Regions from separate parts of the Brevibacterium sp. FAM 24630 genome, predicted to be linked through region 4. Evidence: riboswitches for the same ligand, from Rfam matches in the RefSeq annotation. Region 4 holds a riboswitch; each other region holds the start of a gene.
What was found. Region 4 has a riboswitch for thiamine pyrophosphate ahead of thiM (hydroxyethylthiazole kinase). Riboswitches for the same ligand answer to the same signal wherever they lie in the genome.
Positions count from the first base shown of each region.

Region 1 (7,008 bases), on a different contig from region 4:
ACGTCGTCGAAGCCAACCCTGATGCCAAGGTCGAATACCGCAACGCCAACCAGGATGCGACTCAGCAGCAACAGCAGGTCGAAGCCGCGGTGACCGAAGGCGTCGACGCCATCGTCCTCGACCCCGTCGACGCCTCGGCTGTGGCCTCGGCGCTGTCGAAGGCTGAAGCGAAGAAGATTCCGGTCATCGCCTATGACCGCTTCTTCGACGGAGCCGACTACTGCACCTCCTTCGACAACAAGAAGATCGGCAACCTGCAGGGACAGGCCGTCCTCGACGGACTCAAGGATGCCGGCGTCGATCCGAAGTCGGGACCGGTGTGGATGGTCAACGGCGACCCGAAGGACCCGAACGCCGCGGACTTCAAGGCCGGTGCCGAAGAGACCCTCAAGGGCGCGGGCGTCGACATCGCGGCCAGCCACGACACCCTCGACTGGAACCCCGACGACGCTCGCCAGTGGGTCGAGGGCCAGCTGCAGGGCAAGGGTGAGGAACCGATCGCGATCTACTCGGCCAACGACGGCACCGCCGGCGGCGTCATCGCCGCGACGAAGAAGGCAAAGGTCGATCCGGTGATCACCGGCCAGGATGCCGAGGTCGACGGACTGCAGAACATCCTCAAGGGTGACCAGTACGCCACGATCTACAAGTCGATCCCACCGCAGGCCGAATTCGCCGCTGAAGCCGCGATCGCTCTGGCCGGCGGTGAGGATGTCGATGCGGGCACGACGTACAAGGACACCCCGACGGACTTCGTCGAGGCGAAGGTTGTCACCAAGGACAACATCAAGGACATCGTCGGTGATCAGATCAAGGCCTCCGACATCTGCTCCGGAAACGTCGAGAAGCTCTGCGACGAAGCAGGCGTGAAATAACCCGTGCGCAAAGCCGCGCGCAAGGCCCGACCTCGTGCCGGCGACCACCTCGGTCGCCGGCCGGCGAGGTCATCGACAGCGACAAGTAGGAACAGATGACATCTGAGACACCCGAACCGGCTCCCGCAGAAGCGTGGGCGCCGGGAAGCGGAACGGACACCGTGCTCGAACTGCGCGGAATCAACAAGCGGTTCGGCGCCGTCCAGGCTCTGACCGATATCCATCTCACCGTCGGCCGCGGCGAAGTCGTCGGACTCGTCGGCGACAACGGTGCCGGCAAATCGACCTTGATCAAGGTCATTGCCGGAGTCCACGGTGCTGATGAGGGCGAACTCCTCATCAATGGGGCGGCGCAGAAGTTCTCCTCGCCGAAGGATGCGCAGAAGGCCGGAGTGGCCACCGTGTTCCAGGACCTCTCCCTGTGCGAGAACCTCGACGTCGTGGCCAACCTCTTCCTGGGGCACGAGAAGACCCGCAGCGGAGTCCTCGACGAGGTGTCCATGGAAGCGAAGTCCTGGGAGCTGCTGCGCAGCCTGTCGGCGAAGATCCCGAGCGTGCGCGTACCGATCGCCGCCCTCTCCGGCGGTCAGCGGCAGACGGTCGCGATCGCCCGGTCCCTCCTCGGCGAACCTTCGCTGGTCATGCTCGATGAGCCGACTGCGGCGCTCGGTGTGGCGCAGACCGCCGAGGTGCTCAACCTCATCGAACGGCTCAAGGAACGCGACCTCGGGGTGCTGCTCGTCAGCCACAACATGGCCGATGTGCAGGCGGTGTGCGACCGGGTGCACGTGCTGCGTCTGGGCAAAGACGCTGGCGACTTCCCGGGAGACGAACGCACCGATGTGCTCGTGGCAGCGATCACCGGAGCCAGCGACAACGTTGTGACCAAACGCGCAGCACGAAGGGGTGAGCGTCGATGACCCGCAATTCCTTCATCACCGATGAGCGGATCTCGTCCGAAGGCATCGTCAGCACATTCATCCGCCGCGTCAAAGAGGGCCAGCTCGGGTCATTCCCGGTCATCCTCGCCCTCGTCGTCATCGTCATCGTCTTCCAGACCGCCGACAGCAATTTCATCTCCCCGGCCAACCTCGTCAACCTCTCGACGCAGGTCGCATTCCTCGCGATCCTGGCACTGGGCATCAACCTCATCCTGCTGCTCGGCGAGATCGACCTCTCGCTTGCGCAGCTCGGCGGCCTGGCCGCCTCCCTGCTCGGTGTGCTCGTGGTCAGGCAGGGTGTGCCGCCGGCGATCGCGCTGATCATCATGCTGCTGCTCGGCCTCGTCGTCGGTGCGATCCAGGGATGGTTCTTCGCCGTCGTCGGCATCCCAGCCTTCGTCGTGACCTTGGCCGGCCTGCTCGCCTTCACCGGTCTGACGCTGACGACCCTGGGTACACAGAAGAACCTGTCGATGTCGGACACCTTCGCCTTCGATTTCGCCAGCTACTACTTCCCGGCGGTCTGGGCCTATGTGTTCGGGGCGATCGCGATCATCGGCTTCGGAGCAGGCATCATCTACTCGAAACTGCGCCGTCACCGCGAGGGACTCAATGCACCGAGCTGGACCTCGGTGATCGTGCGCATCGTGCTGCTGACCGCGATCGTGTTCGGGTTCCTCGTCCTCGTCAACCAGGACTTCGGCCTGGCGATGCCGTTCTTCCTCATGATGGTCATCGCCATCGGCATCGATCTCGTGCTGCGCAAGACCCGTTACGGCCGTTCGATCTACGCCGTCGGCGGCAAGGTCGAGGCGGCCCGACGCGCCGGCATCCGAGTGACCTGGGTGCGCATCAGCGTATTCATGGCCGCCGGCGTGCTCGCAGCGCTCTTCGGCTTCGTCAAAACCGGTGTGACGACGAACGCCGGATCGACGCTGGTGAGCACGCAGGACCTGCTCAACGCGATCGCCGCAGCCGTCATCGGCGGCACCTCGCTCTTCGGCGGCCGCGGAACCGCGTGGGCGGCCGTGCTCGGTGCGCTGGTCGTCGGCGCCATCAACAACGGCCTCTACCTCATCGGCTTCAACTCCGATGCGCAGCAGATCATCACCGCGCTCGTCCTGCTCACCGCCGTCGTCATCGACGCACTCAGCCGCCGCGGCCAGAGGTACGTCGGCCGCGGTTAGCCGAGAGCCGTCCGTCCTCGGGTATGGTCCGGCGGTCAGGCGTCGGAGAGCAGACTCGCTTCGACTGCCGGAGTGATCGGGTCTCCCGCGCCCGTGGTGATGAGCCGGTGAAGGCTGTCGTGGGCATTGCGCGTCCACCCCTGTGCGCAGCCCTCATGGCAGGCCAGCATCGGGGTCAGCCCCACATGGGTGAAGGTCAGCTGGGCACCGGAGCCGGCCGGTTCGATGTCGAAGCGCACGGTCGTCCCGGCCCATTCATCGACGTCCTCACCCGCTCCGAAACGATTGTCGAGGATCCTCCAAACGACGCGTTCGCCGGGGACGAGTTCGGTGACCTGCACGCGAGTGGTGTGGATCTGCGGCACCGTATAGACGAATTCGCCGAGGCGGTCGGTCGCGCCGTCGATGCGCTGCGACCACCAGCCCCGCACATTCGTCACGGCGGCGTAGACCTCCTGCGGTGACTGCGGCACCTCATAGGTGAAGGTGAAATCCGACGATGACATTGCGTCGGGCGTAGATGTGGGATGTGCTGTGGTCATGGCGAGGCTCCTTTGCCGTTGTCTGCCGATCGCAACTTGTATCAAACAAGTTGGTGAAGTGATGATCCCACGCCTGATTTCATCATGCAAGTATCAAGGTAGAATCATTCTCATGCTGGGCAGAACGTATGACAACGAAGTGTGTTCCATTGCGCGCTCGCTCGAGATCGTCGGCGAACGGTGGAGCCTGCTGATCATCAGGAATGCGCTGTTCGCGGGAGTCACCCGCTTCGGTGACTTCCAGAAACGGCTCGGAGTGGCGACCAATGTGCTCACGACCAGGCTCGATGGCTTCGTCGAGGCGGGGATCATGTCCCGGGACTCGGGGTCCGGCGGGGTCGAATACCATCTCACCGACAAGGGGCGTGATCTGCGCGGAGTGCTCATCGCGTTCACCGACTGGGGCGATCGTTGGCAAGCCCCTGCCGGGCGGCCGATCATCTACCGGCACGATGACTGCTCGGGTGAGGTGCATAGTTCGATCCGCTGCGATGCCTGTGGTGAGGAACCTGACGCCGTCACCGCCTCGAAGGGTCCGGGCATGCCGGAGGAGAAGTGGTCGCACCGAACTGACTGACACAGGCACCCGATACGAATGGGTGCTGGCAGGTGCCGGGGTGGAGCTGAGGGGTCGCCCGTGTCCGACGGGGCTGATAGAGTCGAAGCCAATGACATGGGGTGCCTCATGACGTTCCGCTCGGGCCGAGAAGTCCACGCGGAGTTCGGCGAGGCTGAGAGAACACCCATCGAACCTGATCTGGGCCATACTAGCGAAGGGATCGTCATGGTTGACTTCGACCTGCGTTCTGCCAATGCGCGACTGCGTGCAAGCAATCCACTCATCCAATGCATCACGAACACCGTCGTGCAGCAATTCAGCGCCAACGTGCTCCTGGCCATCGGTGCCTCCCCGGCGATGCTCGACCACGAAGCCGACGCCGGGCAGTTCGCCGGCATCGCCAGCGGCGTCCTCATCAACTTCGGCACCGCCTCGAACCACCAGCTGCTCGCCGCCGATGCCGCCATCGACGTCGCCAACGCGGCCAGCAAGCCCTGGGTCCTCGATCCGGTGAGCGTCGGGGCCGTCGACTTCCGCACTTCCCGCATCCGTCGTGCCGCCGCCGACCACCCGACCGCCATCCGCGGCAATGCCTCCGAGATCGCCGCGCTGGCCGGAGTCGGCCTCGGCGGACGCGGAGTCGACTCCACCGATGACGTCGATGCGGTCCTTCCCGCCGCCGCGAAGCTGGCCCGAGAAACCGGGGCGATCGTCGCAGTCTCCGGACCCACGGACGCGATCGTCGCCCACATCGACGGCGCCGACCATGTCGCCCGCATCGCCGGCGGCCACGAATACATGCCGCTGGTCATCGGCACCGGCTGCTCGCTCGGAGCCGTCACCGCCGCCTACCTCGCCGCCGCCCGCGGTGGACTCGCCGATCCCGACGCCGACGCCTCGGCGGTGAACGCATCGGAACACACCACGAGCGGTGAGGCCGCCTCGGCGAGGTTCGAAGCCGTCGTCGCCGCCCACGCCCACTTCGCGGTCGCCGGCGAAGACGCCGCCGAGGGAGCCAAAGGACCGGGCAGCTACTCGGTGAACTTCCTCGACGCACTCCACAGCGTCGACGGCGACCGGCTCGCACATGCCAGGGTCAGCCTCGACGCACTCGCCGCGGACGAAGGCGCGCGGGCATGACCGCCGGATCCGCGCACATCACCGACGATCTGTGCAACGCGGCTGACACCGACCGCTTCGTCGGCATCGACACCCGCCTCTACCTCGTCACCGACTCCGCCCAGTGTGAGGCGGCCGGTCGCACCGTTGCCGAGACGGTCCAGGCCGCGGTCTCCGGGGGAGTCGGCATCGTCCAGGTCCGCGACAAAGACATCGATGACGGCGAGTTCTACTCGCTCGCCCGTCAGGTCATCGCCGCCGTCGACACCGCCACCCGCGGCACCGACCGCATCGTGCCCGTCGTCCTCAACGATCGCGTCGAGGTGGCCCGCCGCCTCATCGACGAGGGCGAGACCATCCACATCCACGTCGGCCAGACCGACACCACCGTCACCGAGGTGCGCGCCGCTGTGGGGGAGGCGCCGCTCATCGGTCTCTCGGCCGCCACCAGCGCCGAATTCGCCGCCGCCCGGGCCACCGGCGTCGTCGACCTCGTCGGCATCGGTCCGGTCTATGACACCACGACGAAGGCCGACGCACCCGACGGCATCGGACCCGACCGCCTCGGCGAACTGGTCGCAGAGGCCGGCATCCCCGCCGTGGCGATCGGCGGAATCACCGCCGACCGAGCTCCTGACCTGAGCGGACGCGGGCTGATCGGGATCTGCGTGGTCTCGGCGATCTGCCTGGCCGATGATCCGAAGGCCGCCGCCGAAGACCTGCTGTCTGCATTCGCGGGACGCGATCACGACGGCCGCGCGGACAGCGCAGGCAGCACCGCCGGCGGCCAGGCATGAGCACGCGCCCGCCGATCACCCTGACCATCGCCGGCACCGACCCCAGCGGGGGAGCCGGAATCCACGCCGACCTCAAGACCTTCACCGCGCGCAAGACCCTGGGCACGAGCGTCATCACCGCCCTCCTCGCCCAGAACACGCACGGGGTGTCTCGGGTCTACCCGATCGACGATGACTTCGTCGCCGACCAGTTCGACTCCGTGCTCGAAGACATGCCCGTCGACGCCGCGAAGTCCGGGATGCTCGGCGGCCGATCCCTCGTCGACCTCGTCGTCGCCCGCGCCGCCGAAGGCCTGCTGGGCTTCTACACCGTCGATCCGGTAATGATCGCGACCTCGGGCCATCGCCTCCTCGAGTCTGACGCCGTCGACGCGGTCCGCACCCACCTGCTGCCCGTGGCCGACCTCATCACTCCCAACCTCCCCGAGGCGGCCCTGCTCCTGTCCGAGGACGAACCCGAAGCGCAGACCCCCGACCAGATGCGTGACCAGGCGCTTCGCCTGCTCGAACGTGGGCCCGGCGCCGTCCTCCTCAAGGGCGGGCACGGCAGCGACGGAGACGTCACCGACATCCTCGCCACCCGGGACGGTTCGGTCCGCGAGTTCACCCACCCCCGCGTGGCTACCGCGAACACGCACGGAACCGGGTGCACCCTCTCGGCCGCAATCACCGCCGAGGTGGCCGTCCTCGGCCGTGAACGCGCAGCATCGGCGAACGGGGGCGCGGGAGCGGCCGTGACCGGCACCCCCGAGATCGGGTCCGAGCTCCTCGGCGATGCTGTCAGCAATGCCCTGGATTTCCTCGCCCGGGCTCTCAGCTCGGCCGCGGGCTGGCAGGTCAGCCTCGACTCGGATGGGGCACACGGACCCGTCGACCATCAGGTCGACATCGTCCGCGGGCAGCCTTCCTGACCGACCGCTCACCGCACGGTCGGGCACCCCATCTGACCAACACGAATCACAACCGCACGTCACACGAGTACATAGGA
Region 1 covers NZ_JBNBZD010000020.1:34,124-41,131, reverse strand. Annotated here, with positions in the region: gene ACPUD7_RS13945 (substrate-binding domain-containing protein) at 1-875, shown strand, start outside; gene ACPUD7_RS13940 (ATP-binding cassette domain-containing protein) at 971-1,795, shown strand; gene ACPUD7_RS13935 (sugar ABC transporter permease) at 1,792-3,003, shown strand; gene ACPUD7_RS13930 (SRPBCC family protein) at 3,039-3,545, opposite strand; gene ACPUD7_RS13925 (winged helix-turn-helix transcriptional regulator) at 3,658-4,122, shown strand; TPP riboswitch at 4,210-4,342, shown strand; gene thiM (hydroxyethylthiazole kinase) at 4,330-5,244, shown strand; gene thiE (thiamine phosphate synthase) at 5,241-6,020, shown strand; gene thiD (bifunctional hydroxymethylpyrimidine kinase/phosphomethylpyrimidine kinase) at 6,017-6,931, shown strand.
Region 1: linked by a shared signal. The riboswitch ahead of thiM (hydroxyethylthiazole kinase) and the one ahead of thiM (hydroxyethylthiazole kinase) in region 4 are both predicted to bind thiamine pyrophosphate.

Region 2 (7,008 bases), on a different contig from region 4:
GATGCCCAGCCGTCCGAGTCCGGTCTCAACCGAGAATTCGGCGTCCTCGTCGGCTTCGACGGCTCCGAACTCGCCGGTCTCGCGGTCCGGTGCGGCGCGCTGGAAGCCGAACGACGCAAGACCACGTTGACCGTCGTGACCGCATATCCGCTGCCGACGATGATCTACCCGAACATGGCGTCGATTCCCAGCGAGCCCGAGGACGCGATAGCGAAGCAGGAAGCGGAGAAGATCCTCGCCGAGGCGGTCGAACTCCTCCGCGATCATCCCGGAGAGAAGAGCTTCCGCACCGTGCCCGGCGATGCGGCCGGCTCGCTCATCGCGCTGAGCACCGATGCCGAGGTCATCATCCTCGGCGCGCGGGGCCGAGGCGGCTTCATGGGCCGCGTCCTCGGCTCGGTGTCCACCGCCGTGCCGGCTCACGCGCATTGTCCGACGATCGTCGTCCCCCACCATGCCGCGAACGCCGAGGCGGACGGACCGGTGGTCGTGGCCGTCGACGGTTCGGACACCGGCCGGGTCGCCATGGTCACCGCGGCCGCCGAAGCCGCCCTGCGCCGAACAGCACTCGAAGTCGTCGCGGTGCTTCCGGCGGGAGAGGAATGGCTCTACTGGTACCCCGAGCTCGAGCTCAGCTCCGAAGTCACGGGACGGCGGCAGAAGCAGATCGCTGCCGGACTGGAGGAAGAGATCGCGCAGCTGTCCGAGCAGTTCCCGGATCTCGAGGTGTCCTCCTCGGTGCCGGTCGGTGACCCCACGCAGACGCTCGTCGAGATCAGCGCCAGGGCGCAGCTGACGGTGATGGGCACGCGCGGACGAGGACGGTTCCGCAGCGTCCTGCTCGGCTCCGTCTCACGCGGAGTCCTCAATCATGCCGAGGGCACGGTGATGGTCGTCCCGAGCTGACAGCAACGGCACCTGACAGCGCGGCGGCACCTGAGGGTCCGCGGACCGGACAGCTCCGTGCCGGGGCCCGCTCTCCCCTGTTGTACAGTGGTGGCTACGACAGGGGAGCGCCGTCAGGGGCGCTGAGAGTGCAGAAGAAGCTGCAGACCCTCGAACCTGATGCGGCTAGGACCGCCGAAGGAAGTCGAGACTCTTCACCCCTCCTTGTATGAGGAGGCACAATGCCGAAAACCACCACACCGAAAACCACCTCCGCCGCGGCGACCGCACACACCAGGGCTCCGAAATCGAAGCAGTGGCGGGTCGTGGACTATGTCACCACCGCCGTGCTCGGCATCGCCGTCGGGCTCGTGTTCTGGGTGTTGGCGCTGAGCTGGAAGGTCCTCGAACTCGCCTTCCAGGCCTTCCCGCCCTCTATCGGGCTCATCGCTGGCCTGTGGGTCCTCGCCGGCCCCTTGGCCGCTGCGATCATCCGCAAGCCCGGAGCCGCGCTCCTGTGCGAACTCATCGCCGCCATCGTCGAGGCGGTCCTCGGCTCACACTTCGGAGCCACCGTGCTGCTGTCCGGGTTCATTCAGGGCCTCGGTGCCGAACTCGTCTTCGCCGCCTTCGGCTACAGGCGGTTCACGCTCTGGATCACCGCACTGTCAGGGGTCGTGGCCGCGGCGTTCATGGCTGTGAGCGAGAACATCATGTACAACGCCGAATGGCAGTTCGGCTATCAGGCGATCTACGCGGTGTGCGCCATCGTCTCCGGCCTCGTCCTCTCCGGCATCGGCGCCTGGTACGCGTATCGGGCGATCGCAGCCACCGGGGCGCTGAGCTCGTTCGCCTCCGGTCGCCTGCGCTGATGGCACTGCCGATCACGGCACGCGGATACTCGTGGACGCATGCCGATCGCGATACACCGGCTGTCGGGCCCCTCGACATCGACATCGCCGCGGGTGAGAAGGTCCTCCTCCTCGGCCCCTCGGGGGCCGGCAAGTCGACTCTGCTCCATGCCATCGCCGGCGTCCTGCCCGAGGAGTCCGGCGAATCCAGCGGTGAGCTCCTCGTCGGCGGCGAGGCTCCGAATCCTCGCCGAGGCGGCACCGGACTGGTCCTGCAGGATCCCGATTCGCAGGTGATCTTCTCCCGCATCGGCGACGATGTCGCCTTCGGGATGGAGAACCTCGGTCTGCCCGCCGAGACCATCGAGGCTCGGATTCCCTCGTCTCTGCGTGCCATGGGACTCGACCTGCCCGCCGAGCATCCGAGTGCGGCGCTGTCCGGCGGGCAGAAGCAGCGTCTAGCTCTGGCCGGCATCCATGCGATGTCGCCGGAGGTCATCGTCCTCGACGAGCCGACGGCCAATATCGATCCGTCTTCCGCGCCCGGCGTCCGTGATGCCGTCCTTGCCGTGCAGGCCGAGACTCAGGCGACCATGCTCGTCGTCGAACACCGCGTGGGGCTGTGGCTCGATCACGTCGATCGGGTGATCGTGCTCGGCCGGCAGGGAATCCTCGCCCAGGGCGCTCCGAGTCGGGTCTTCGGTCATCCGAATCTCTCAAGCGTTCTCATCGACTGCGGGATCTGGGTGCCCGAGGATCCCTCACGATCCCGCGATGACCGTACCCGGTCGCTGAGCGGATCCGGCCGGACCGATGGTGAGCCCGAACGGTCACGGGTCCTGTCCGACCGGGCGGACGACCGCCTCGGCGAGGTGCTGCTGCGCACGGAGGAACTCAGCGTTGCGCGACCGCGGATGCGCGCGCCCGCGGTCGCCGGCCTCGATCTGAGTCTGCGCGCCGGGCAGGCGCTCGGCCTCGTCGGCCCGAACGGGGCCGGGAAATCGACGACAGCACTGACCATGGCCGGGCTCATTCCCGAATTCGCCGGCGCGGTCCACGCCGAGGCAGAGCTGCGTGACGGACTCAGACGCACCCGCCCCTTCGCCTGGCCTTCTGCTCAGTTGGCCCCGCGCATCGGGATGGTCTTCCAGGAACCCGCGCATCAGTTCCTCGCTTCCAGCGTCGCCGGCGAACTCGAACTCGGTCCGCGACTGGCCGGCTGGTCGAGTGCCGAGATCGCGACACGAGTGGATGACCTGCTCGTGTCACTCGGTCTGGCCGAACTCTCGCAGACGCACCCGCAGAGCCTGTCCGGAGGAGAGAAACGGCGCCTGTCGGTGGCGGCCATGATGGCACCTCGACCGCGAGTCCTCATCGTCGACGAGCCGACCTTCGGTCAGGATGCGCTGACGTGGGCGGGACTGGTCGAGATGTTCCTCGATGCTCTCGCGCACGGATCTGCGGTCGTGGCGGTCAGTCACGATCAGGCGTTCCTCGAGGCGATCGGGGCCGATCTCCTCGATCTCGGCGACCACGGTGGTGGGGCCACGACTCTGTCCGCCGACGTCCAGGTCAGGGCCGGTGATCGCGGTGAGTAAACGACTCGTGCGGGTGCGCTCCTCCCCCACCGAGGCGGCCGTTCCGGATCCGGGCCAGCTCATTCCCGTCATGCGCAGCACCCTCGTGGTTCGGTGCAACCCGCTGACGAAGATCGGCGTGGCACTCATCCTCATGGTCGGGGCTCTGCTGAGCATCGATCTGGTCTCGGCCGGAGTCGTCTTCGTCTTCTGCCTTCTTGCCCTTCCGGCCACGGGTCTCGACCTGTCGGCCGCGGCGAAGAGACTGTGGTTCCTGCCTGCCGGCGCCCTGCTCGCGGCCTGGGGTACCGCCTTGCTGGCGGAGAAGACCGGACCCGTCGTCGTCGACTTCGGACCGATCCTATTCACCACCGGATCGCTGTCCGCAGCCGCCGCGATCTTCCTCCGGGCTCTGGCCCTGGCGATTCCGCTCATCGTGCTCGCCTCGACGATCGATCCGCGCGACCTGTCCGATGCGCTCATCCAACATCTGCGCCTGCCCGAGGTGGTCGTGGTCTCTGTGCTTGCCGCCTCGCGGCTCCTCGGACTCCTGGTCAGCGAATGGCAGGTGCTGTCGATGGCGCGGCGAGCCAGGGGTGTGGCCGGAGGTTCGCTGCTGCGGAGGACTCACAGCCTCTTCAGCGGGGTGTTCGTCCTGCTCGTAGTCTCGATTCGTCGCGCCACCACACTGGCGATGGCGATGGAGGGCCGTGCGTTCGGTCGTCCCGGCCGGACATGGCGCAGGCGCTCACACTTCGGGATCCGGGATCTCGTGGTCGTGCTCATCAGCCTGGCCGTCTGTGCACTGGCGATCGTCGCCGCGCACCTGCTGGGGACCTGGAATCCGATCATCGGCTGAAGCTGAGCCGAAGCGCTTCAGTCCCGGGCCGACGGGCCTGCGAGCCGGCTGAGGAAGTCCTTGCCGAAGGCCCGCCAGTCTTCGAGAGCGTCCGGGCTCGGCAGCTTCGAGGTGGTGAGGACGACGAGAGTCTTGTCGTCGCTCTTCGCCTCGGCGGCGACTTCGACCTTGATCCCGCCGTCGAGGTCCGCTCGCCAGAAGGAGCGCTTCGCGGTCTCGGAGGTGCGGGGTTCTCCCTCGAGGGCCGCTCCGTTGAGAGTGCCGTCGACGAAGGAGGCGAACTTCGCGATGAGGTCGCTGCGCTGACCGGAAATCGTGCGGGAGACAGCCACGTCGAAGGTGCCGTCGGCACGCTGCCCCGGCACCCGCCGACCGATCTCCTGCTCGTAGGCGACGACTGCACCTTGGACCCACCAGCCGTGGTTGTCGACTTGGCCTTCGAACTGCGGATAGAGAGCGTCGGCAAGTTCTCTGTGACTCGCCGACGCTCCCCCGGCCGCCTCGAGGCGAGCGCGGGTGTCCTCCCACTTCTCGCCGAGGGCGGTCTCGATCGCCGGAATGTTCATCCCTCTGGTCGCCATGGCAGAAGTCTAATCTCTGCGGCGCCCAATAGCGACGGTTCAGGCCGGTCCGGCGATCAGTCGATCTTGAGTTCGCCCATCTCGTCCCAGCCTTCGCCGTCGATCTTGCGGGAGATGATCTTCGGGGTCGAGGCCAGGTGCGGGCGCATCGCTTCGAGCCCGGCAGCGAAGTGATCGCTCGTGACATGCGGTTCGGCACCCTCGTCGGTGAATGCTTCGACGAGGACGAACTCGTTCGGGTTCTCCAGGCTCTTCGACCATTCGAAGAAGAGATTGCCCGGTTCGGCCCGGGTCGCCTCGGTGAAGGTGCGCACTGCCTCGGGGAACTTCTCGACGCTTTCGGGTTTCACGTCGTACTTCACAACGATGAAGATCATGGGATTCTCCTTCAGCTCTTTGGTGGATGGTTCGTCTTCAGCCTAGTTCGGTCGACCGCACGAATCGACTGGACGCAGCGAGAACGCCTCACAGTCGTGTGGCGATGAGGACGAGGAAGTCGCTGCCGGCGTCGAAGGGGTGCAGTTCCCAGGTGGAGAACCTCTGATCGACGAACATCCCGGTGGCCCTGAGATCGTCGGCGAAATCATCGAAATCGTAGCCGCGTCCGGCGCCGAACCCGGACACGAAGCGGCCGCCGTGCTTGAGCGTGGACTTGATGTTGCTCAGGGTCTGCCGGCGGGAGGCCGGGTCGAGGAAGGCGAGCACATTGCCGGCGCAGAAGGCCACGTCGATCTCATCGATCCCGGTCCCTGCGAAATCGAAGTCGGCGAGATCGCCGGTGTGCCATTCCCCGCTTGGGTAGTCCTCCTCGGCGACGGAGATGAGGAATTCGTCGAGATCGACGCCGTATACAGTGTGCCCTTCTTCGATGAGCAGACCGCCGGCCCGCCCCGTGCCGCAGCCGGCGTCGAGGATCCGAGCTTCGCGCGGAGCCATCGCGTTGACGAGTCGGGCCTCTCCCCCGATGTCGTGCCCGGCGGCGACCTGTTTGCGCCACATCTCGGCATAGTTCGCCGAATGCTCGGGGTTGACCCTGCGGACCTGGTTCCACTTGTGATCGAAGCTCATGGCCTCATCCTAGGACGATTTCACAGCTCCCGACGTCGAGGTCGGTGCTCACACGAACACTTCGGCGATGACCGCGGCCACGGCGCTGACCGGATCGCTCGGGTCCGGGGAGGTGAGCACGATGATCTCACGCCCTCCCGCCTCGGCGACGGGATGCAGATCGACATCGGGCCCGCTCAGGGACATCATGATCGGCGTCGCCAGGGTCAGGCCCAGCCCGGTCCCTGCGAGTGCAAGGGCGACCGCGGTGTCGGTGACGATGTGCGTCTCCTTCGCATTGATTCCCAGCGCCGAGGTGGCCAGACGCATCGCTCGGCCGAAGAGCTCCTCGGCCGGCGGGAGGATCCAATCCGCCTCGGCCAGTTCCGTCTCCCCCGGTCGAGCCCGGCCGGTGGGCACGACGATGCCGAAGTCCTCTTTCGCCACCGCCTCCCAGCTCAGCCCGCGCATCGGCGGCAGCGGCACCGCCGGATAGTTGATCCCGATCCCCAGATCGATGACTCCGTCGATGACGGCCGCTGACATCGACTCCACATTGATCTCCCGTGCCCGGACCTCGATGTGCGGGTGGCGCTGCGCCAACCGGTGCACGACTTGCGGCAGCGCTGTCATCGATGCGGATCCGAACACGCCGAGGGTGACGATCGCTTCGCTGCGGAAGTCGCGGCCGAGCATCGCCATCTCGGCCTGCTTCTGGGCGGCGAGGATGTTCCGTGCACGCGGCAGCAGGGTGCGCCCGGCCTCGGCGAGGATGAGCCCGCGGCCGCGGCGGACGAACAGTTCGGAGTCGACGACCTTGCGCAGTGCGGCGATGTGCTGGGACACCGCGCCCACGCTGTAGCCGAGGTGGTCGGCTGCGCGCGTCATCGATCCCAGTTCGGCCACCGCGACGAAGGTGCGCAGCTGCCCGAGTGTCCACGTCATGGAGGCATCCTAGCTGTCTTTAGGTTTCCTCAACAGAGTGTTCACAAACTCTCTCTTGTCCTTAACTGTGAGGGCGAGCACAATGGGGGAAAGTCGCAGTCCGCCGACATCGACGTCGGCGTCTTTCGCCTCTGCGGCGGCCAAAGGCGGTCGCCGCGGGGGCAGACAGGGAGGTCACAGTGGAGATCCCGACCGCACCGAACACGGATCCGACCACGCCCGAAGGGGTACCGGCGAGCGCATCGGTGGTCATCATCGGCGCG
Region 2 covers NZ_JBNBZD010000022.1:47,527-54,534, reverse strand. Annotated here, with positions in the region: gene ACPUD7_RS14695 (universal stress protein) at 1-906, shown strand, start outside; TPP riboswitch at 998-1,106, shown strand; gene ACPUD7_RS14690 (ECF transporter S component) at 1,128-1,757, shown strand; gene ACPUD7_RS14685 (ABC transporter ATP-binding protein) at 1,757-3,334, shown strand; gene ACPUD7_RS14680 (energy-coupling factor transporter transmembrane component T family protein) at 3,327-4,172, shown strand; gene ACPUD7_RS14675 (hypothetical protein) at 4,190-4,753, opposite strand; gene ACPUD7_RS14670 (putative quinol monooxygenase) at 4,810-5,130, opposite strand; gene ACPUD7_RS14665 (class I SAM-dependent methyltransferase) at 5,219-5,821, opposite strand; gene ACPUD7_RS14660 (LysR family transcriptional regulator) at 5,870-6,745, opposite strand; gene ACPUD7_RS14655 (NAD(P)/FAD-dependent oxidoreductase) at 6,925-7,008, shown strand, end outside.
Region 2: linked by a shared signal. The riboswitch ahead of ACPUD7_RS14690 (ECF transporter S component) and the one ahead of thiM (hydroxyethylthiazole kinase) in region 4 are both predicted to bind thiamine pyrophosphate.

Region 3 (7,008 bases), on a different contig from region 4:
GCTTCAGCCAATTCGTCTCGAGTGCCTCCCGGGCCAGCTGCGCCGTGAGCACAGCATCCCGGGCGGTATAGCATCCGGCCGTGTTCGGCAGGATGCGGATGCCCAAGCGGTCGAGCAGCTTGAATACCGAATCACGTGACTGCGCATCGAAGCGACGCATCGCCACAGTCGTCAGTTCCGTCCCCGAGGCCTGCAGAGCGGCATCGAGGATGCTCAGCGAGCTCGCCCCTCCGGTGCCCATGACGAGCCGGGAGGTCATGTCCACACCATCGATCGTCCAGGTCATCTCAGCCTCCCTGCACCGCGGTGACGATGTCGACGGTGTGCCCGTCGGACAGAGTGAAGTCGGACCACATGCCGCGACGGATGACCTCGCCGTCGACGGCCACGGCGATGCCCAGTCGTCCTCCGTCGGCCGGGGTTCCGTCGCTGTGCAGCTGCCGTCCGGTGACCTCGGCGACGAGGTCGAGCGCCGAGGATGTGGTGAGCTCACGGCGTTCCCCGTTGAGAACGATGGACGGTGAATGGGCGGCTCGGGGTGTCGATGCGGATCGGGTCATATCGGGCTCCTCTTCGAAGTGATGATGGTCGGGGCTGAACAGGTGGCGGGTGAACACGGCATCAGGCATTCGACACCGGCGCCGCCTCGGAGAAACGATGTGGGGAGACGGAATCGAGGGCACCGTCGGGCAACCAGTCCGGGGAGATCCCGAGGGCGAGCTCGGCCCCCAACCGTCCGCCGAGAGGGGCGAGCAGAATTCCGTGACGGAAGTACCCGGTGCTCACGACACAGCCGTCGTCGGCACGGCCGATGAACGGCAGATCGTCGGGGGAGCCGGGGCGGGCCCGAGTCGTGACCTCGGTGATGTCACAGTCGAGGATGCCGGGGACGAGGCGCTGACCGTCCTGGAGCAGACGGTGCACAGCCCCGGCAGATGTGGCGGATCGACCGTCCTCACGGGAACTGGCCCCGAGCACGATCTCACCGTCCGGACGCGGAACGAGGTAGACGGCCCGACCGTTGACCAAACCACGGATGGTGCGAGTGAGCAGGGGAGTGTGCTCGGCCTGGGTCCGTAACCGGAGCACATCACCCCACACCTGTCGCACGGGCAGGACCGGAGCACCGGTGATCGATGCGCTGCCGGTGCTCAGCACCACCTGGTCGGCCTCGAGACTGCGCCCGTCGGCCAGTCTGACTCCGATGGTCGTCTCGCCACGGCGAACCACCTCGGTGACTGTTTCTCGGACAAGCGTCTCCGTGGTCATCGACAGCAGCGCCGCGCTCAGTCGCCGGGGATCGACCGACCAGTCGTCGGGGATGTCCACGGCGCCGATGATCGAGGGGGCCAGAGAGGGCTCGACCGCCCGGGCCTTCGACCCGGAGATGAGTTCGGTGGTGAACCCGGCTGCTGACTGGGCCCCGCGCAGTTCCCGCAGGGTCTGCAGATCGGCCCGGTCGCCGGCGCACACGAGAGTCCCGGTGGAATTGAGCCCCAGCTCGGCTCCCGTTGCGCTCGCCACCTCGGCAGTGAACCCGGGGTACAACTCACCGGATGATCGCATCAGCGGATACAGGGGAGTCTGACCCCACACCACTTCGGCGGCCGGGGCGATCATCCCCGCCGCGGCATGGGAGGCTCCCTGGGCGGGGGTGGGATCGATGATGGTGACGACTGCACCGAGGCGGCGCAGATGCCAAGCCGTGGCCAGGCCGATGATTCCGGCGCCGACGACGATGACGTGCATGGATTCTCCCTCCGGCGGCATAACCCGCATCAGGTCTGACGGTCGGCTCTTACGCCCTCTCAGCCTCGTTGGGAGGCTCCCGCGAACTCCTCTACTCTATGACCATGACCACAGATATTCCACCGCGCACCGAAAGGCCCGGAACACTGCGGGCCCGACGGGAAGCCCAGTTGGCAGATTCCACGCTCTACCTGTGCACCGATGCCAGAGGCGACGAAGGGGATCTGCCCGACTTCCTTCGGGCCGCCTATGCCGGGGGAGTCGACATCATCCAACTTCGCGACAAGACCCTTGAGGCCAAAGCCGAGATCGCCGCCCTCGAAGTGCTGCGCGACATCGCCGCCGAACACGGAAAACTCTTCTCTGTCAATGACCGTGCCGATGTCGCACTCCTCACCGGAGCTGACGTCTTCCATGTCGGACAGGGCGACCTCACCAGCGCCCAGGCCCGCACCGTCCTCGGCCCCGACGTCATCCTCGGCCGCTCCACCCATTCCCTGGACCAGGCGCTCGCCGCCGAGGCGGATCCGGAGGTCGACTACTTCTGCGTCGGACCGGTGTGGGAGACGCCGACGAAACCCGGCCGACCGGCCGTGGGCAGGTCTCTGCTCACCGAGGTGGCCGCCTCGGTGAGCACACCCTGGTTCGCCATCGGCGGGATTGCGGCAGGACCGCGGCTGACGGCGATCCGGCAAGCGGGCGCGAACCGGGCGGTGGTCGTGCGTGCGATAACCTCGGCAGAGGACCCCGCTGCGGCCGCACGGGAACTCAAGGAGGCGCTGGAATGACCGAGACGACGAATGCCCGACCCGACGGACCCGCGATCCTCATCGCCGGGGCCGGAGCCACCGGTGGGGCTTTCGGGTCCTACCTGCTCGAGGCCGGCCGCGACGTCACCTTCCTCCTCCGCGAGGCCAAGGCGGAGCGGATCCGCGCCGCCGGACTGCGCTTCGTCTCACCCGACGCAGACCGGACGAATTCCGTGAATGTGCTCACCGCGGCCGAACTCCACGAGGCTCCGCGTGCGTTCGACCTCGTCATCATCGCGGTCAAAGCCAATGGACTCGACTCGGTGCTCACCGACATCCGCCCTGCCGTCGGTCCGGAGACGAAGATCATCCCCTTCCTCAACGGCATGGCGCAGATCGATCGGCTGGCGGAGGACTACCCGGGGCAGGTGCTCGGCGGGCTCGTCAAGATCGTGGGCACGATCAAGGACGATGCGGTCCATCAGCTCACCGACCTGTCCGTGATGACGATCGGCGACCTCGACGGGACGGCGGTGCCCGCCCCGATCACCGCGGCTCTCGACGTGCCCGGGTACCGGCTGCAGGTCATCGACGGCATCATCGACGGGCTGTGGGAGAAATGGGCTTTCATCGCTGCCGCCGGCGTCGTCACCTGCCTCTTCCGGGCCCCGGTGGGCGCGATCATGAGCGCCGGCGGACGTGATCAGGTGCTGCAGATCATCGACGAGATCGAAGCCGTGGCGAACGCCGCCGGGCACCCGGTGTCGGAGAAGTCGCACGCCGTGACGGTGAAGATGCTCACCGAGGAGGGGTCGGCGTTCACCTCATCCCTCTACCGGGACGTCACTGCGGGTCTGGACAGCGAAGCCGAGCACATCCTCGGCGATCTGGCTACGAAGGCCGCCGGGCTGGGAGTCCGGACCCCGCTGCTCGACCTTACGCTTGTGCAGCTGCGTGCAGGTGCAGCCCGGAAGCAGCACTGACCTCGGCCGCTCCCGTGTGCAGCATCGCCAGATAGGGTTCGCTGGGCTGAGTGTGCTCGATGTCAGCCGAACCATGCGAAGCAGTGAATGTGACCATCGGAACGTCGTCGAGCGTGTCGAGGACGATGAGAGTCTCATATCCGCCGGGGCCGACCGAATGCGAGGTACCGGCGGGCAGGTCGAACACGAGGCGCTCCAGCGGGGAATCGGCGGCCGGGGGCCGATTCATCTCTTGGGATGCGACATCGGCGAACTGTGCGGCGGTGATGAGATAGGCCTTGGCCGGGGTGGGGCCGGGCACGTGATGGTCATAGAAGGCCATTCCGCCGCCCCAGACTCTCGAAGCTCCGGCGAAGTAGATCGTGCCAGGCAGTTCGATTCCGGCCTCGGCACGGGGCAGAGTCGTGTCCCGTGCTCCCGGATAGGTGACCTGGGCTCCGGGTGGTCGCCCGCCCTGCAGATAGCAGGCGAGCCGATCACGAGCCATGTTCGAACCGTAGCTGACGTACCACACATGCGTTTGAGACATCACCTCCATGATGCCATCTCCGCCCCGCAACGCGTGGAACCGGGCGGCGCGGTTCGCATCGCGGTCGGCCCGGCCGGAGCCGAGACTCCGTGCCTAGACTGGCGGTTCCGCGATCGTGAGCTAGGAGAGAGATGAAGCGTCGATTCCCCGACATCAGAGAGCTTGCCCCGCTGCTGCAGTTCGAGCCGCCCCGGTTCGATCGCGTCGCGGCCAGACTCGAATCCGCCGCCGATATCTGGGACCTTCGCCGCATCGCGAAACGGGTGACGCCGACGGCGCCCTTCGACTACGTCGACGGAGGTGCGCTCGACGAGCACACGCTGCGCAAGAATCGCCAGGTCTTCGCCGACGTCGAACTCCTCCCGCGGATTCTGCATGGAGTCGACGTTCCGAACACATCGACGACGATCGCCGGTCAGGACACTGCGCTGCCATTCGGCATCGCCCCGACCGGCTACACGCGGATGATGCATTCCGAGGGGGAGATCGGGGGAGTTCGCGCCGCGGCGAAGGCCGACATTCCCTTCTCCCTCTCAACGATGGGCACGCGGTCGATCGAGGAGGTCGCGCAGGCGGCACCGGGATCGACGCGGTGGTTCCAGCTCTATCTGTGGAAGGACCGCGAACGCAGCCTCGACCTGCTTCAGCGCGCCCAGGCCAGCGGATATGAGACCCTGCTCGTGACCGTCGACACTCCGATCACGGGACTGCGTCTGCGCGATAACCGCAACGGACTCTCGATTCCGCCGAAGCTGACCTTCAAAACGATTCTGGACGCCTCCTACCGACCCGGTTGGTGGTTCAACTTCCTCACGACCGAACCGCCGAAGTATGCCTCCTTGTCGAGCTCTTCGCAGTCCTTGGCCGAGTTGACGCGGACGATGTTCGATCCGACGCTTGATCTCGATGACCTCAGGTGGATCCGCGAGCAGTGGAAGGGCCGACTCTTCGTCAAAGGCGTCCTCACCGCCGAGGATGCCAGCAGGGCCCGGTCCATCGGTGCCGACGGCCTGGTCGTGTCCAACCACGGAGGGCGCCAGCTCGATCGCGCTCCCGACTCCCTGACCGCGCTGGCAGAGGTGCGTGCGGCGGTCGGAGAGGAGATGGAGCTCATCCTCGACTCCGGAATCATGTCCGGTACCGACGTCGTGGCCGCGTTGTGCGCCGGAGCGGATTTCGTACTCATCGGCCGGGCTTATCTCTACGGACTGATGGCCGGCGGACAGCGCGGGGTGGAGCGGGCCATCGACCTGATCCGGACCGAAATGCTGACTGCCATGGGGCTGATGGGCGCCCGGAATATCTCCGACCTCGGGCCGCAGTTGGCCAGAGGGCTTCCGACAGCTGCCGATTTGCCCGACGAGGCACCGGGCTGGCGCCTCACGCCTGAAGCAGACGTTTGAGCAGACGGAACTGCTGACCGGCGGCAGCCTCGAGGTCGCCGCCGGTCAGCCTGTCGCCGTCGACCTGCCGCAGCGCCGATTCGTCGAAGGCCGTCAACAGGGTCGCAGCCGCCAGGGCCTGGAGGTCTGCCGGGCAGTCCGCATCGACGGCGCCTGTCTCCCGTCCGACCTCCAACACCGACGAGATCCACGTCCTGTAGTCGTGGTCAAGACTGCTCACACCGGGATCGGCCCGATTGGCATGCACGATCCGCCACAGCAGTTCGAGGGCCCGACTCTGCGGCCAGACATGCAGGGCATCGTCGAAGATGTCGGCCGCAGTCGCCCAGAAATCAGAGGCGAAATCGCTCGGGTCCGGGGGAGTCCACTCCTTCCTCGCCTGCTCCCGAAGCTCATCGACGACCAGTGACAACAGTGATTCTTTGGAGTCGATGACGTGGTAGAAGGAGCTCTTGCTCATTGGCCCGCTACGAGGCCGTCCAGCGGCCCCGAGTCGAACAGGCACAGTCCACCTCTCGACAACTGGCCGGCCTCATGTTCCACCTGCCCAAGATCCTGACCGGTCCGCGAGAACTCCTCTTCCGACTGGTGAGCATCAAGGCCGCACTGGCACCGATCATCGACCTGCTCAAGCACCCGGCTGGAACGGACAAGGTGCGCAGCTCCGACAACTGAATGTGGTAAAAATGGCCGGGGCCCGAACGGGACGCCGGTCGCACGACAGTCAAGGGACACGATGAAAACAGCAGCCGCCTCGGCGATGGAGAACCGCGAACTCAAACGGGGGCTGAAGTCGCGTCACCTGCAGATGATCGCCATCGGCGGAGCCATCGGCACCGGACTCTTCCTCGGATCCGGCGGCACCATCTCCCAAGCCGGACCCGGCGGTGCCCTGCTGGCGTATGCGGCCATCGGTGTCATGGTCCTCTTCGTCATGCAGTCGCTGGGGGAGATGTCGACGCACCTTCCGGTGGCAGGTTCCTTCCATACCTACGGCGCGAAGTACGTCAGCCGCTCCTTCGGCTTCGCGATGGGCTGGAACTACTGGTTCAACTGGGCGATCACCCTCGCTGCCGAACTCGTGGCCGCCGGAGTCATCATGTCCTTCTGGTACCCCGGCGTGCCATCGTGGATCTGGGCGGCCAGCTTCCTCATCCTCCTCGGCGGTCTCAACTTCCTATCCGCGAGGGCCTTCGGCGAAGGCGAATTCTGGTTCGCCGCGATCAAGGTCACCGCAGTGCTCGCGTTCCTCGTCCTCGGCGTACTCATGATCATCGGCATCATCGGCGGTTCCTCGCCGGGGGTGGAGAATTGGACGACGGGGCAGGCCCCGTTCGTCGGCGGGTGGATGTCGGTCGTCAGCGTGTTCATGATCGCCGGCTTCTCATTCCAGGGCACAGAGCTCGTCGGCGTGACCGCCGGGGAATCCGAGAACCCGCGCCGAGACATGCCCCGGGCCATCCGGACCGTGTTCTGGCGCATCATGCTCTTCTACATCGGCGCGATCATCATCATCGGCTTCCTCCTGCCCTACACCGACCCTTCGCTCCTGGCCTCGGCGAACAACGAGGACATCACGGCCTCACCTTTCACGC
Region 3 covers NZ_JBNBZD010000006.1:45,728-52,735, reverse strand. Annotated here, with positions in the region: gene ACPUD7_RS06440 (thiazole synthase) at 1-286, opposite strand, end outside; gene thiS (sulfur carrier protein ThiS) at 288-629, opposite strand; gene thiO (glycine oxidase ThiO) at 622-1,749, opposite strand; TPP riboswitch at 1,739-1,842, opposite strand; gene thiE (thiamine phosphate synthase) at 1,854-2,537, shown strand; gene ACPUD7_RS06420 (2-dehydropantoate 2-reductase) at 2,534-3,481, shown strand; gene ACPUD7_RS06415 (histone deacetylase) at 3,435-4,010, opposite strand; gene ACPUD7_RS06410 (alpha-hydroxy acid oxidase) at 4,142-5,413, shown strand; gene ACPUD7_RS06405 (hypothetical protein) at 5,391-5,873, opposite strand; gene ACPUD7_RS06400 (hypothetical protein) at 5,873-6,088, shown strand; gene ACPUD7_RS06395 (amino acid permease) at 6,150-7,008, shown strand, end outside.
Region 3: linked by a shared signal. The riboswitch ahead of thiO (glycine oxidase ThiO) and the one ahead of thiM (hydroxyethylthiazole kinase) in region 4 are both predicted to bind thiamine pyrophosphate.

Region 4 (7,008 bases):
CATCCGAGGGTGTAGCTGGTTTCTGAAGCCTCCTGATTCGAGGAGGCTGCGGGCGATGTAGTTGGTGAGGTTGCGGAAGCCGAGGGCCGAACCGCGTAGGTGCTCGAGTCGGCCGTTGATCGCCTCGGTGGGCCCGTTGCTGGTGCCGGGGCGATCGAAGAACGCCAGGATGTCGTCGGCGCGTTTGGTCAGCGTCCGGCCGAGCTTTCCCAGCTCGACGAGGGTGTCTGGGACCGTTGCTCTGAGGGCTGCGATGACCTGCTCCATCATCGTTCTGGCTCTGGTCCGGTCGGGTTCTCGATAGGCGGCGATCATGGCCTGGTAGATCTCCCAGGTCGCCTCGACCGCAGCGTGCGGGTGGTGGGTGAACAGGGCGCTGAGGCGTTCGCATTGCCGCTCGGTCAGCAGCTTGGTCCCGGTGTGGAGGGTGCGGCGGGACTTGTAGAGAGGGTCGTCTTTGCGGCCGCGACGCTTGTGGAGCTTCTGCTGGATCCGGCGTCGGCAGTCGTCCAGAGCGTCTCCGGCCAGGCGGACGACGTGGAAGGGATCCATGACTGCGACCGCTCCGGGGAGGACCTCGCTGGTGGCCGTCTTGAACCCTGTGAACCCATCCATCGCGACGACCTCGATGCAGTTCTTCCACGCCTCGGGGCGGGCCTCCAGCCAGGCCTTGAACGCCGCCTTGGAACGGCCCTCGACCATGTCCAGCAACTTCGCCGGCCCGGTCTTGTCCCTGGTGGGGGTGAGGTCGATGATCACGGTGACGTACTTGTCGCCGCGGCGGGTGTGGCGCCAGACGTGTTCGTCGACGCCGATCACGCGGACTCCGTCGAAGCGGGCCGGGTCATCGATCAGCAGCCGCTTCCCCTCGGCGAGAACGGCGTCGTTAGCGGTATGCCAGGCCACGCCCAGCCCGGCGGCGACCCGCGCGATCGAGAGGTGGTCGATGACCAGGGCTTCCAGCGCCCACCGGATCCCGCCTCGGGAGAGCTTCGCCCGCTCTGCGGCCGCCGCGGTGGTGTCTTCGCGCCAGTGGCATCCGCAATGGTCACACCGGTAGCGGCGAATCCGCACCAGCAACGTCGTGGGCCTGTGACCGAACGGCTCATGCGCCAGAGACCTGGTGATGGAGCCCCGCGAGGTCGACCGCGCTCCGCAGGCCCTGCACCACGGATCCTCCTCGGCGAGCCGGCACTCCAGCACCGCCCGCGCGGCAGTGAGCCTCTGGCCGACCACGACCAGGCCAAGCTCCTCGAGGCGGGCGAAGGTCGTCAGGTCGGGGTCATCGAAGGTAGCGTTGAGCATGTCGAGGTCTTCCAGATGGTGAGTGTCAGAACTTCCATCTTCGGGAGACCTCGACGTCTATCCCGGCACCGACGCGCCCACCCCGCGTTCCGCATCCACCCCCTCAGCTGCGAAGAGCCGTCAAAGGTAGCGTTGGGCATGTCGAGGTCTTCCAGATGGCGAGCGTCAGAACTTCCATCATCGGGAGACCTCGACGTCTATCCCCGCACCGACGCGCCCACCCCACACCCCGCGACTACCCCCTCAACTGCGAAGAGCCCGCAATGCATGCGGGATTCGAGGACTACCGAGCGACCTGGGAAGACCTCGATCACGATGAACACGACCATCAGGTGGGGTACCGGGTCACCGTTCCCACGTTGGCCCTTTGGGGAGATCACGGGCTCGCGGCCCAAGCTCCAGTGCTGAGTAAGTGGAGAGACTACGTCGAAGAAACCCGAGATAGCACGTCTCTCCTTGAAGGTGGCATCATCGAGAACTGCGGGCATTTCGTACCGGAAGAACGCCCTGAATCTCTCGCTATGCGACTGCGAGACTTCTGGGATCGTCACGAAACGATCAACTGACAGAACCCGCATTGTGTCGCACTGCATCTACCAGGAACCCCGTGCGGTTCCAAAAGTAGTTGTCCTCTTTCCGTCGTTCGGTATCATTCAAACGTATTGAGATAGTTCAAGAGCTTTGCGCGAGCCGGAAGGCAGTCTCGGCAACTTCGCGCACATCAAGACTGAGTGCAAGGTCTCCGTGTTCGAGGTCTTCGATTGAAAACCAGCGTGCTTCCAGCGCGTCATCAGCTGCCACGGGTACCCCGGTTCGCCAGTCGCACCGCACCGCGACGAGGACGAAGTGCTGGAGGAGGGTGCCGGAGTCGTCGTGATGGAAGGCATCGACAGCGGTGAACACCTCGCGTGCCTCACCGTGCACGCCGGTTTCCTCATGCAACTCGCGTAGGGCGGCTTGCTGAATTGTTTCGCCGGTTTCGATTTTCCCCCCAGGGAAGCCCCACCGCCCGACATCTGGCGGGTTCGCGCGACGCACCAGCAGCACGTCGCCGCCACGGATGACTGCTGCGATCGTCGCGACGATCGGACGGGACGGAGAGGTGGAAGCACTCACTTGGACATTCCTTCGCTAGTTCGAACTAGAGCAGGTTCGACGGGTGTGATCTCAGCCGCAGATCCCGTGCAGCACCCCGTGTCACGTCACACCAGTCTACCGAGGATTTGTGCTGCTCATCGGTCGCTGGCTCTTTGCGAGGGAACGTTTATCCGAGGTCTTGCGTTCACTCCCGCCGCTTTTTTCGTGTACTGACGGAGGTGCGGGTTCCGTGCAGCAGGAGTGGAGGGCGCCGATGCCGCCGGCCGATCTCACCCGGAGCCCCTCAGAGGCTGGTAGTCCTCAGCGTCTCCGTGCTCCTGCCGACCGCATGGTTTTGTACCAGGATGGGGCCGTGGTCGGCTGCCCGTGTTGGTATTTGATCTTTCTATATGGTCCCTGACACCGTGGGCTGCACCGATCTGGTTCAGTGTCGGCGAATCACCGTCGACAGCCCCCGCCAGGATCTGCCGTGCTCCTGACCATCGGCGGCCCTAGCGTTCCACGGGAGTGCTCCCAGTTGTGGCCGAATGCGTTAGGGTAGTGGGCAGTGACACGGGGTGCCGCACCCAGCGGCTGAGATCACACCCGTCGAACCTGCTCTAGTTCGTACTGGCGAAGGGAATGTCCGGATGACTTCAGCGCGTTCGAGATACCGATCCAGGTGTCCGCTTTCGGCGTGCCGTCATGGTGATCGACTTTCTTTCGCAGTGGAAGAAAGCGAGAGTTCATGTCTGTCTCATCATCCGCGGTTCTGCTCGGTGAGCTGAGGGCGCAGACCCCGTTGGTGCAGTGCATCACTAACTCGGTGGTCACGAACTTCACCGCGAACACCTTGCTGGCCATCGGCGCGGCACCGGCGATGGTCGACATCGTCGGCGAGGCCGGACCGTTCGCCCGTGTCGCCGGGGGCCTGTTGGTGAATCTGGGAACGCCGATCCCGGAGCAGCGTGCGGCGTCCGAGGAAGCGGTCGCCGTGGCGAACGATGCGGGCACGCCGTGGGTGCTCGATCCGGTCGCGATCGGGTCGCTGCCCATCCGGACAGCTCTCGCCGAGAAGCTCGCCGCCCAGCACCCGTTCGCGATCCGGGGCAACGCCTCCGAGATCCTCGCGCTCGCGGGGGCCGGAACGGGTGGCAAGGGCGTCGAAAGTGCGGATGAGACCGAGGCGGCCGCACCGATCGCGATGCGGTTGGCGAGAGACCTGCGCACAGTCGTGGCGGTGTCTGGGCCGGTGGATCTGGTCACCGACGGTGAGCGCATCCTCCGGGTTTCAAACGGCGATCTGCTGCTGACGAAGATCACCGGCGGTGGGTGCGCGCTGGGTGCGCTGATCGCGGCATTCGCTGCCATCCGTGGTGAGTTCTCACCGGTCGAGGCGGTGGCTGCTGCGCATGTCGTGTACGGGATCGCCGCTGAGCGGGCCGCTGCAGAGACGGCGGGGCCCGGGTCGTTCGCTGCCCGTCTGCTCGACGCGCTGTACGCGATCAGCGCAGCGGAGGTGAGCGCGTCGGAGCAGGTGCGCGCCGAGACGGCGCCGGGCGGTGGGGCGTGAACCTCGGCATCTACCTGGTGACCGATCGTGCGCTCTGCGGTGAACGGGGCGTGGCGGAGACCGTGCGGGCAGCCGTCGATGGCGGGGTGCGCACCGTACAGCTGCGCGACAAGCATGCCGGCTTCGATGCACATCTGCGTGAGCTCGAACGTCTGGCGGAAGCGATCCAGGGCCGCGCGCTGCTGCTGGTCAACGACCGGCTCGATGTCGCGATAGCAGCGAGAGAACGCGGCATCCCGGTCGACGGGGTGCATCTTGGGCAGGGTGACCCCGCCGTGCGATCGGCGCGCGACGAGTTCGGCCCCGATGCCGTGATCGGCCTGACAGCGAACAGTGACGAGCACCTCGCAGCGGTGACGCATTTACCCGAAGGCACTGTGGACTACCTCGGCATCGGCGTGATCCGCCCCACGGCCACCAAGCCGGACCATCCTCCGGCGCTGGGGTTCGACGGCTTTCGACGCCTGGCGGCCGCGGCGTCGGTGCCCTCGGTCGCGATCGGCGGCATCGGTATAGACGATATCGCCCGGCTGCGCGACGACGGCGCCGCAGGGGCTGCCATCGTCTCCGCGATCTGCGCCGCCGAAGACCCCAAGGCGACCGCGCGCCGATTCGTGCGGGCCTGGGGCTGAGCACGAACCGCCCCTGATTCCCAAACCTCATTCCCCGAACAGAACATGGAGAACCGTGACCATCTCACCCAGATTCCGACGCGCATTGACCGCAGCCAGCGCAATCGCGCTCACCACCGTCGTCCTCACCGGCTGCGCCGGCACCGACAACGATGCCCCGGCCGATGATCAGCGCACGACCGTGCGTTTCGCGCTCGACTGGACCCCGAACGTGAACCATACTGGCCTGTACGTGGCCCTGCACGAGGGGTACTTCGAAGACGCCGGCATCGATGTCGAGATCCTGCCGTTCAACAACAGCAACCCCGAGGTGCTCGTCGACGCTGGTCAGGCGGAGTTCGGTATCAGCTTCCAGGACACCGCCTCCATGTCGATCGCCTCCGGCGCCGACCTCACATCGGTGCTCGCCGTGCAGCAGACGTGGGCGACCGAGGTCGCTGTGCTCGGCGACCGCGACGACATCACTAGCCCCGCAGACCTCGACGGTCTCGTCTTCGGCGGCTTCGACAACCCCGCCGAAACGATCACCATGCAGGGTGTCGTGCAGGCCGCAGGCGGTCAAGGCGACTTCGAGACTGTCGTGCTCGGCACGAGCGCATACGAGGCGCTCTATTCGGGGGACGTGGACTTCACCGTTCCGTTCGTCGCGGTGGAGGGCGTCGAGGCTGAGCAGCGCGGGATCGAGCTGAAGAACTTCGCCTACACCGACTACGGGTTCCCCGACGCCTATCAGGTGATCGTCGTCGGCAACGGTACTTGGCTCGAGGAGAACCCCGATGTGGCGCGCGACTTCGTGCAGGCGCTGGCCCGAGGATATGAGGACTCGATCGCCGATCCGGAGGCGACGGCGGAGATCCTGCAGGAGGAGAACTCCGGTCTGCTCACCGAGCTGGACCTGCTGGTCGCAGGGCAGCAGATGCTCTCCGAAGGCTACATGCTCGATGAGAACGGCGACTTCGGCCTGCAGACCGAGGAGCACTGGAGCGAGCTGGGCGAGTTCCTCTTCGATACAGGGCTGCTCACCGACCGCGACGGGAAGCCGCTCGACGAGCAGCCGGACTGGTCGGAGTTCTTCACGAACGAGTACCTGCAGGACTGATCGTGCGGGCGCGCTCCTGGGCGAACCTGTGGGTGCCGCTCGTCTTCCTCACCGTGCTCGTCGCAGTGTGGGAGGCGGCCGTGCACCTGACCGGGGCGCGCCCGCAGGTGCTCCCCGCCCCGTCCCGTGTCGCGGAGTCGGGATGGGAGCACCGCGCCGCGATCGTCGATCACGCCGCGGCCACGCTCAGCGTGACAGCGGTCGGCTTCGGCGTCTCCCTGGTGTGCGCATGGATAATCGCGATCGCCATCGACTTCTCACCGCTCATGCGCCGAGGCCTCATCCCTCTGCTGGTCGCCTCGCAGACCATCCCTGTCATCGCGATCGCGCCGCTCATGATCATCTGGTTCGGATTCGGGCTGCTACCGAAGATCCTCGTGGTCGCCCTCGTCACCTTCTTCCCGATCACGATCGGCCTCGTCGAAGGCTTCGCACACACAGACCGGGAAGCCTCCGCACTGCTGCGCAGCATGGGGGCGGGGAGGATCCGCGAGTTCTTGCTCGTCAGGCTCCCCTCGGCACTCCCATTGTTCTTCACCTCGCTCAGAATCGGGATCACCTACGCGGTGATCGGGGCGATCTTCGCCGAATACGTCGGCGCGAAAGAAGGGCTTGGAATCTACATGAGCGTGCAGAAGAACGCGTTCCGCACCGACCTCGTGCTCGCCGCAGTCGCCGTCACGGCACTCGTCAGCATCACCCTCTACCTCTCCACCTACCTCATCGAACGGCTCGTCATCCCCTGGCACCTGAAGGAAAGGAGGGCGGCGAATGAGCGCTGAAACCGCGCCCCGCCTCGAACTCGACGAGATCACCCGCGAGTTCCAACTGCGACGCGGTCAGACCCGTCGTGTGCTCGACGCCGTCTCGCTCCACGTGTCACCAGGCGAGCTCGTCTCGATCATCGGGCCGTCCGGGTGCGGCAAGAGCACCCTGTTCAACATCATCGCCGGCCTCGACCAGGCCACTTCGGGTAGCATCCGAGTCGACGGACGAGAAGCGGCTGGATCCTGCAACCACGCCGCCTACATGCCCCAGAAGGATCTCCTCTTTCCCTGGCGCAGCATCGCCGAGAACGCCGCACTCGGCCTCGAAGTGCAAGGGATCAAGCGCCGTGCTGCTCAGCAACAGGTACGCGAGTGGTTCCCTCGCTTCGGCCTCTCGGGGTTCGAGGATGCTCTGCCGTTCGAACTGTCCGGCGGGATGCGGCAGCGCGCGGCGCTGCTGCGCACCGTGGTGCAGCAACAGCAGACCCTGCTGCTCGACGAACCCTTCGGTGCGCTCGATGCGCTCACCAAGCAGGAGCTGCAGGCCTGGCTGCA
Region 4 covers NZ_JBNBZD010000010.1:35,098-42,105, reverse strand. Annotated here, with positions in the region: gene ACPUD7_RS09415 (ISL3 family transposase) at 1-1,305, opposite strand, end outside; gene ACPUD7_RS09420 (alpha/beta fold hydrolase) at 1-26, shown strand, start outside; gene ACPUD7_RS09410 (NUDIX hydrolase) at 1,978-2,421, opposite strand; TPP riboswitch at 2,412-2,510, opposite strand; TPP riboswitch at 2,947-3,042, shown strand; gene thiM (hydroxyethylthiazole kinase) at 3,131-3,955, shown strand; gene thiE (thiamine phosphate synthase) at 3,952-4,587, shown strand; gene ACPUD7_RS09395 (ABC transporter substrate-binding protein) at 4,643-5,686, shown strand; gene ACPUD7_RS09390 (ABC transporter permease) at 5,689-6,468, shown strand; gene ACPUD7_RS09385 (ABC transporter ATP-binding protein) at 6,458-7,008, shown strand, end outside.